4 regions of the Pediococcus inopinatus genome follow, and region 1 is predicted to be linked to each of the others. Evidence: predicted binding sites of a transcription regulator. Region 1 holds the regulator's gene; each other region holds the start of a gene.
What was found. The regulator HrcA, encoded in region 1, represses chaperone genes, less so after heat shock. The targets are predictions, from matches to a motif close to TTAGCACTCNNNNNNNNNGAGTGCTAA.
Positions count from the first base shown of each region.

Region 2: a site for HrcA is predicted at 1,260-1,286, ahead of groES (co-chaperone GroES). Genes of this name have one in related genera too.
Region 3: a site for HrcA is predicted at 1,154-1,180, ahead of PI20285_RS01190 (Hsp20/alpha crystallin family protein). Genes of this name have one in related genera too.
Region 4: a site for HrcA is predicted at 890-916, ahead of clpP (ATP-dependent Clp endopeptidase proteolytic subunit ClpP). Genes of this name have one in related genera too.

Region 1 covers NZ_CP019981.1:893,820-896,026, reverse strand. Annotated here, with positions in the region: gene ribF (riboflavin biosynthesis protein RibF) at 1-418, shown strand, start outside; gene hrcA (heat-inducible transcriptional repressor HrcA) at 516-1,565, shown strand; gene grpE (nucleotide exchange factor GrpE) at 1,580-2,176, shown strand; gene dnaK (molecular chaperone DnaK) at 2,203-2,207, shown strand, end outside.
Region 2 covers NZ_CP019981.1:1,398,621-1,400,827, reverse strand. Annotated here, with positions in the region: gene PI20285_RS07110 (redox-sensing transcriptional repressor Rex) at 1-480, shown strand, start outside; gene PI20285_RS07105 (CPBP family intramembrane glutamic endopeptidase) at 481-1,137, opposite strand; gene groES (co-chaperone GroES) at 1,325-1,606, shown strand; gene groL (chaperonin GroEL) at 1,640-2,207, shown strand, end outside.
Region 3 covers NZ_CP019981.1:240,079-242,285, reverse strand. Annotated here, with positions in the region: gene PI20285_RS01195 (aldo/keto reductase) at 1-445, opposite strand, end outside; gene PI20285_RS01190 (Hsp20/alpha crystallin family protein) at 636-1,064, opposite strand; gene PI20285_RS01185 (hypothetical protein) at 1,297-1,677, opposite strand; gene PI20285_RS01180 (HAD-IC family P-type ATPase) at 1,753-2,207, opposite strand, start outside.
Region 4 covers NZ_CP019981.1:1,360,763-1,362,969, forward strand. Annotated here, with positions in the region: gene rpoN (RNA polymerase factor sigma-54) at 1-539, opposite strand, end outside; tRNA gene PI20285_RS06935 (tRNA-Arg) at 606-677, shown strand; gene clpP (ATP-dependent Clp endopeptidase proteolytic subunit ClpP) at 1,115-1,711, shown strand; gene whiA (DNA-binding protein WhiA) at 1,778-2,207, opposite strand, start outside.

The sequences.
Region 1 (2,207 bases):
AGGTGATGTAGATCACGCCAACCTATTTCTTGGGTACATCTACCAAACTAGTGGCTTAGTGGTTCATGGCGAAGCTCGTGGTCGCACATTAGGGTTTCCAACTGCTAATATCTTATCCGATCCTAAAGCTAGGATTCCTGGGATCGGGATTTACGCCGTCCGAATCAAAATCGGATCTAAATGGTATTTAGGCATGGCATCGGTTGGGCGCAACGTTACTTTTGGTGAACATCGTCCAATCACGTTAGAAATTAATATTTTTGATTTTGACCAGGAGATTTATGGAGAAATGGTTCGGGTTGATTGGTATCACTATGTTCGTGGTGAAATTAAATTTGACGGTGCAGAGGGATTAATCGATCAATTAAAGGCAGACGAAAAGAATATTCGGCAGTATTTTGCGAATTTGACTATATAATGCAAAAAAATGTTTGACTATTGTTGACTTTTAGAAAAACATTTGGTATCTTTAATAGTGTCTTAGCACTCCAATGTACTAAGTGCTAAAAGAGGTGATGGTTTTGCTGACAGATAGAGAGTTACTGATTTTAAAAGCAATCGTTCAAATATACACGGACGATGGGCAACCGGTTGGCTCAAAAGCATTGGTTAGTCAATTACCGATCCACGTTAGTTCGGCAACGATTCGAAACGAAATGGCAACATTAGAAGAAAAAGGTTTGCTTAAAAAGACACATTCTTCTTCTGGACGGGTGCCTTCAATTAAGGGGTACCGTTATTATGTGGATAATTTGTTGAAGCCTGATAAGGTTCAATCAAGTGATTTACGTCGCATTCGTTCTTCATTCAATCAACAGTTTCAAGAGATTGATGATATCGTAGCTGAATCTGCAGATATGCTTTCTAAATTGACTAGTTATACTGCTTTCACAGTGAAACCGGAGCTTAAGGATGCTAAGCTTGAAGGCTTTCGATTAGTTCCGCTTGGGAATCATCGGGTGATGGCGATCTTGGTTACTGATAATGGTGATGTTCAAAATCGCACGTTTAAGGTTCCTAGCAGCGTTAACCCAGAGGCGTTAGAATCTGTAATTCGAATTATTAATGATCAGCTAGTGGGATTAACATTAGGTGAGGTATTCAAACGACTGGAAACAGATATTCCGATGCAAATCGGAAAATATATAGAAACTCCAGATGGATTCTTAGATATCTTTGAAGATGTTTTGAAGAAATCGGCTACAGAACGTTTCTTTGTTGGTGGCCGTTTGAACCTTTTAGATTTTTCAAAGCAGCCTGATGTAAGTTCGCTTCGGTCGTTATATTCATTGATGGGACGGTCAACAGATCTCGCTGATGTATTAGGCGGATCACTTGATCAGAATATCCAGGTTCAAATTGGCAATGAAATTACCAATAATTTGTTGAAAAATTATAGTCTGATTACAGCCACATATGACGTTGATCAGCATGGTAAGGGTGTCATTGCGATCTTAGGCCCGACTAGTATGCCATATTCTAGAATGATTGGATTGGTTGGTGCGTTTCGAACAGAATTAGCGCAGCGATTAATAGATTATTACCACGATATTGATGATATTTGAGAGGTGTGAATGTAGTGTCTGAAGATAAAAAAGTTGAAGAAACTGAAAAAACGGCAGAGGAGACGAACGAAAAGTCTAAACCAGCCAAAGAAACAACAACTAAATCAGAAAAAAAAGCTAAAAAGCATGGCAAGTCAAATAAACAAATTGAAGAGTTACAAACGCAGATTAGTGAATTAACTGGTAAGGTTGATGCTATAACTGATCAATATATTCGTGCTAAGGCTGAAATTGCTAATATTCAAAAGCGCAACGAAAAAGAGCAGGCTAACCTAGTTAAATATGATGGTCAACATTTAGCCAAAGATATTCTTCCGGTTATTGATAACTTGGAACGAGCTTTATCCATTGAGGTTTCAGATGAGAGCGGTGTTCAGCTCAAAAAGGGAATCCAGATGGTGTATGATCATATGAGTAAGGCGCTTAAAGACAATAACGTAACTGAGATTGAGGCTGAGGGCCAATCCTTTGATCCTCAAATTCATCAAGCAGTCCAAACAGTGCCTGTTGAAGATGGTAAAGAAGCAGACCAGATTGTTAGTGTTTTACAAAAAGGTTATATGTTAAAAGACCGTGTTTTACGACCAGCAATGGTTGTCGTGGCACAATAAAAAATATATAAAGAGGGATAATAAAAATGGC
Region 2 (2,207 bases), 500 kb from region 1:
CGCGATTTCTCTTATTTTGGTACATTAGGGAAACGTGGGTATGGGTATGATGTCCACAAATTAATTGATTTTTTCAAAAAAATTCTTGATCAAGACACACTCACTAATGTCGCATTGATTGGGGTTGGAAACTTAGGGCATGCCCTGTTGAATTTCAATTTTCATAAAAACAGTAATGTCCGAATCGGTGCTGCCTTTGACATTGATCCGACCATGATTGGTTCCGTGCAAAGTAACGTTCCTGTATATGGAATGGCCCAGTTACGAGAACAGCTGCAGGAACAACAAATTAAAATTGCCATTATTACTATTCCGGCAGCTATTGCCCAAAAAGTTACTGATGAACTCGTGCAATCCGGAATTAAAGGCATCATGAATTTTACAACGGTTCGCGTTTCAGTGCCGGCGGAGGTCCGAATTCAAAATATTGATCTGACCAATGAGCTGCAATCACTAATCTATGCAATTCGGCATGATTAGTTACAAGCCTAATATTGGCAATACAACTAACGAGTTCATTAAAATATGCGCCATCATTGAAGTTTGAATACGGCCGGTATGATGGTAGAGCCACGAAAACCAGAGGCCAATTGCGGCGTATAGAATTAAATGGCCGTCTGAATGTGCTAAGGCGAACAAGCCACTAGAAATAAAGGCGGTAAGCAACTGGGCAATTTTAGGATTAATGAAACTTAGCAGATTGGCAAGATTGCCGAAAAGTACTTTGCGAAAAACAATTTCTTCCATAATTGGGGCTGCCACAATAATAACCAAAGCATAAATGGGATAGCTCTTTACAATTGATAAAAGGGCGCTCGTATTTTGAGAATTAGCATTGCCACCCGTTTGAATGGTCAGGCGTAAAATTACCGATTGGAGAATAATGACCACGATGAATCCTAAAACACCCCACAAAATGGTTTGGCCCACAGAACGGCGCTTTTTTTCAGGCAGATTAGTCGGCATGTTATGAAAGGCAAAATAGCCTAACAAGCAAGCACCGATTAAATAGTCAACAATTTGAATGTTAAAAATTTCCATGTGTGTTAATTTAAAGAAACTATTTAAGACACCGGGCAACAAATAAACGATTAAATACGTAATTAATATATAGATGGATTTCTTTTCTAATTTCATTTGCTCACCTCATATTTGTTCCTATAGTATAGCATTTTTGCAAGATACTTGAATTTATTTGTCAAAAAAGGTCAGTAAAATACTTGCATTCTGTGGGGAGAATGATATAGTAAATATTGTTGTTAGCACTTGAACGTCAAGAGTGCTAAAAACAGTAAAAAGTATAAAATAAATGGAGGGATTCATATTGTTAAAACCATTAGGAGATCGCGTGATATTAGAAGCACAGGAAGAAGAACAAACCGTTGGTGGAATTGTCCTTGCAAGTAATGCTAAGGAAAAATCACAAAGCGGTAAAGTTATTGCTGTGGGTGAAGGACGCGTATTAGATAACGGAGAAAAAGTTGCCCCCGCTGTTAAGACAGGTGACACCGTTATTTTTGACAAGTATGCAGGTACCGAAGTTTCATACGAAGACAAAAAATATTTGGTTTTGCACGAAAAAGATATCGTTGCAATTACTGACTAATTAAAAAAATAAATTCAATGAGGTGAAAATTTTATGGCAAAAGAAATTAAATTTTCCGAAGATGCAAGAACAAAAATGTTAAAAGGTGTCGACAAATTAGCTGACACAGTTAAATCAACAATTGGTCCAAAAGGTCGTAACGTTGTTTTGGAACAATCATATGGTTCGCCTACAATTACAAATGATGGTGTGACAATTGCTAAGTCAATTGATCTTGAAGACCATTTTGAAAATATGGGTGCTAAGTTAGTTTCTGAAGTTGCTTCAAAAACTAACGATATTGCTGGTGACGGAACAACCACTGCAACTGTTTTAACACAAGCAATTGTAAATGAAGGTATGAAGAACGTTACTGCCGGTGCAAATCCAGTTGGTATCCGTCGCGGAATTGAACGCGCAACAAAAGCCGCTGTTGAAGGCTTACACAAGATGTCTCATGAAGTTAAAACAAAAGATGATATTGCCCAAGTTGCTTCTATCTCAGCTGCAAACGAAGAAGTTGGCCAACTAATCGCTGATGCAATGGAAAAAGTTGGTAATGATGGCGTCATTACAATCGAAGAGTCACGTGGTGTGGATACAACACTTGATGTTGTTGAAG
Region 3 (2,207 bases), 650 kb from region 1:
TACCAGCTGTTTGCAATTCATCAAAAGCTTCTGCAATCTCATTTGGTTCCATCAATGGGTCTGGACGATGAAGTAAAACGGAATCCAAATAATCCAGATTTAAGCTCTGCAACTCATGATTCACGGCATCAATAATATGTTGTTTAGAGAAATCGTAACGGTTTCCATAAGGCTTGCCTGAACCGTCATCATTGCCATTACGAATCCCAACCTTGGATTGAATCCATAAGTCATCACGATCTACGGATGATTTAGCTAAAGCATCACGGAAAACGAGATCTGATTTACCGCCTCCATAAATGTCCGCAGTATCAATAAAGTTTACACCGTTATCAACGGCTGTCTCAATTACTTTTTTTGCAGCGTCTGTATCCAACGCGTCCATTCGCATAATTCCTAAGGCTACGTTAGAAACCTTTTTGCCACCAATTGTAATTTGTTTCAAAATTATCACTCCTAAAATTATAGATTTAAGAAACTATCCAAGTTCCAGCTTAACACCTTTTTAGGCGAAACAAAATTAATTTGATATCGGTTACATAAAGAATTCAATTTATAAGCAGTTTTTGGCCCCATGATTACGCAAAAAAGCTGCGACAGTGTAGTCACAGCTTTTTAAAGAGTACCATTCAATTTTAGTTAATTTGAATTTGTTTGCCAGCTTCTAACTTTTCTTCACTCTTTGGCAATATTACTTTTAAAACGCCACCGTCATATGAAGCACTGATCTTTTCACGATCGATGTCTGGTAAATAAAATTGACGTGAAGTGTTACTGAAACTCCGTTCTTGACGAATCAAATTACCTTTTTCGTCTTTCTTTTCCTTTTCAACGTTATGCTTGCCTTCAATAGTCAACGTATCGTTGTCATAATTCAAAGAGATATTTTCCTTCTTGAAACCAGGTAGTTCTGCGGAAACTTCATAATTTTTATCGTTTTCACGGATGTCCGTCTTCATTGAGCTACCTTGAGTCATCGATTTGAAGAAATTCTTCCCAAAATTATCGAAAAAATCAAGTGGTGCAAAATCATCAAAATCTCTGTTTCTTAACTCGTTAGCCATAATTCAAGACTCCCTTTTAATATTATTTTTTGTACCTCATTTCTTGGTACATTTATATAGTATGACCTTTTAGAAACGAATGCAAGAATTTAGCACTCTTTATGTAAGAGTGCTAAATGTGTGTCTTAAAAAGCCGGTATCATAGGATTTACAATTCATTAATTTTAACAATAAAAAAGTTTCTAAACTAGCTTAACGCAGTTTAGAAACTTTTAATTTAGTCCGCTATTGTTTAATAAGTAACTACTTTATGTGTTTCATTAGGCTTATCTTGAACCTTTAAATCTGAAGCATCCCCTAAAATATGCAATGCTTTTTCTCTTGTTTCAACTTGGTCCATGTCGAAGATAATTGATTCAATGGCACCACCGATAAAGTCAAAACGTTCAAAGAAAATGTATGGATCTTCGTTATCACGATGATGAAATTCATCTTCAATTTGTTCGTAAAATCCTTCGCTCCACAGCCGATCTTTTAAATCGGGAAAATCATTTCTAGTAACGAAACCTTTTTCTGCGATCATGTCAGCTGCTTGCTTAACATCTTCTTTATCGAAGTCGATTTTTGCAATCCGTTCTTTATCTGTTTCAACTTTAACTGCTTCTTTTGCCATTTTCGAAATCTCCCTAATCATATTTTTACGACTTCATCCTAGCACCACTTTTTAAAATGGTAAAATGAAACCCCTTTATTTTTGATTACGAGACGTCGCTAAATGCAGTCGATGGCGGAGATCAAACAGTTTATCAAGCTCAGTAACAATTAAAACAACAATTCCGGCCACAATTGGCAATAACCAAAGGGGGGCGCTTAACCCAGCAGTGCTAAAGATACTCTGCATAAATGGTAAATAGGTAATTCCGGCTTGCAATACCAGGAGAATCCCGATGATGACAAAGGCCATCTTATTACGTAAAACATCTTTTGAAATTGCTGGCTTGGGCGTCCGAATGTTAAAGAGATAAAAGATTTTTCCGAATACAATTACGTTTAAGGTAACGGTACTTGCAACGGTCGAACTAACCCCTTGCATCGTTAACCAGTTGAAAGCTCCAATTCCCAGAGCAGCAATCAAAATTGCCACATAGATAATTTGCCAAACATCTTTTCTATTTAAGAAAGACTGATTACTCTTTCGTGGCA
Region 4 (2,207 bases), 470 kb from region 1:
ATCGCATTTTTTGGTGCCCAATCATCGCTCTCAGCCTGAAGTAAAAGACTCTCTTGCAAATTTCTCGCCCCAACGCCCGGCGGATCCAGTTGCTGAATTAACGTTACAGCATCCACCATATCAACCTTGTTACTCCCGGTTTTTTCCATCGCGTCTTCAAGTGAAATGTCCAAGTAGCCATCTTGATCAATATACTCAAGTAAAAATAAAACTAAATTCCGTAAGGGAGTATCTCGCAGTGTGAGATGAATCTGATCAAGTAAATATTCAAACAAGGATTGATGACTGTCATTTGGAATTTGATTCATATAATTTTCATCAACTGATTGTGAAGATGATCTGGACTGCGAACTAATTGGTAGATCTTCTCGACTAGTTGACACATTAATTAATGGATTTTCCAACGCCTTTTGGTTCAAAAAATTTTGTAATTCTTCAACATTATATTGTAGAACTTGAATCGATTGCTGCAACGTCTGGGTCATTGCTAACCATTGAGCTTGTTTTTGATGTTGATGTAGGCCCTGTTGAATAGCCAAGTAGATCACCTCTTTTTAAATAGCTTGTTTTTTTAAAGTGAATACAGTAAAATTAAAAGGTAGTTTGCGCCGTTAGTGTAGTGGATCGCACGTGAGATTCCGGTTCTTGAGACGCGGGTTCGACTCCCGCATGGCGCATTTTTTTGTACCCAAAATTATTTTAGCCTTTTCAAAAATGTTGTTTCGTCACTGTTGAAAGGGTGTTCATAGTCTTCTAATTATTAAACACTAGTTATTAGATGTCAAACAAAATCATTTAAAAACAATAGTTGCCCACATTTTACAAAATAAAGATAAACCTTATTTAGAGCTGATTATCTTCAGCTCTTTTTTAGAACAAATCACTACCTTTACCATCCACCACACAAAAGTGAAAAAGATTAGAAACATGTTCTCAGGCCTTGTATCATGCCACTGTGATGCTTGATGGAAGCTAGTATTAAGGGGATTAATCAAAAAAAGATTCAAAGCGAGTAAAATTGTTTGACCTTTTTTGACCTTGGCGTTAAGCTATTACTATATTAGTGATGAACTAATAAAATAAAAAATTAAATTTAAAGGGAGGCTACTAAGTTATGAACTTAGTTCCAACAGTTATTGAACAATCATCACGTGGCGAACGTGCTTATGATATCTATTCCCGTTTGTTGAAGGATCGAATCATTATGCTTTCCGGTGCTATCGATGATGACGTTGCTAACTCAATTATTGCCCAGCTTTTGTTTCTTGATGCCCAAGACTCTGAGAAAGATATTTACCTATATATCAACTCTCCCGGTGGTGTTGTAACTGCCGGCCTTGCAATTTACGATACAATGAACTTCATCAAATCTGATGTTCAAACAATCGTAATGGGGATGGCTGCATCTATGGCTAGTGTATTGGCATCGTCTGGTACAAAGGGCAAGCGTTTTGCTTTACCTCATTCAGAAGTGTTGATTCATCAGCCATCTGGTGGTGCTCAAGGACAACAAACTGAAATTGAAATTGTCGCAGAAGAAATTCTAAAGACACGTAAACAATTGAACCAAATCTTGGCTGACAATTCTGGTCAACCATTGAAAGTTATTAATCGTGATACCGAGCGTGATCATTACTTTACAGCTCAAGAAGCTGTTGATTACGGCTTGATTGACGGAATTATGGCCAATAACGAAGATTTAAAGAAGTAACATTTCAGATATTCAAAAAAAGACACTGAGTTTTTATAACTCGGTGTCTTTTTTTGTTTACAGACTCTACGCACGTAATTTATCTGCATATTCATTTAATTTTCGTAGTCGATGGTTAATCCCCGATTTTGAAATTGCACCACTTGGAATCAACTCGCCCAATTCCTTTAAACTGACTTCTTGATTATCCAATCTAACTCGCGCAACCTCTTGAAGTTTTGGTGGTAATTTATTAATTCCTACCATTTCATCAATATATTTAATGTTATTGATTTGTTTACTCGAAGCGTTAGCAACTTTCGTCAAATTAGCATTTTCGCAATTTACAAGCCGATTAACAGAATTGCGCATATCACGAAGAATCCGAACGTCCTCAAATTTCAGCATCGAATTGGTTGCTCCAATTAAAGATAGGAAGTCCGCAATTCGTTCCGCTTCCTTCAAATAGACAATATATCCGCTACGTCGCTCAGTCGAACGCGCATTTAAATGATAT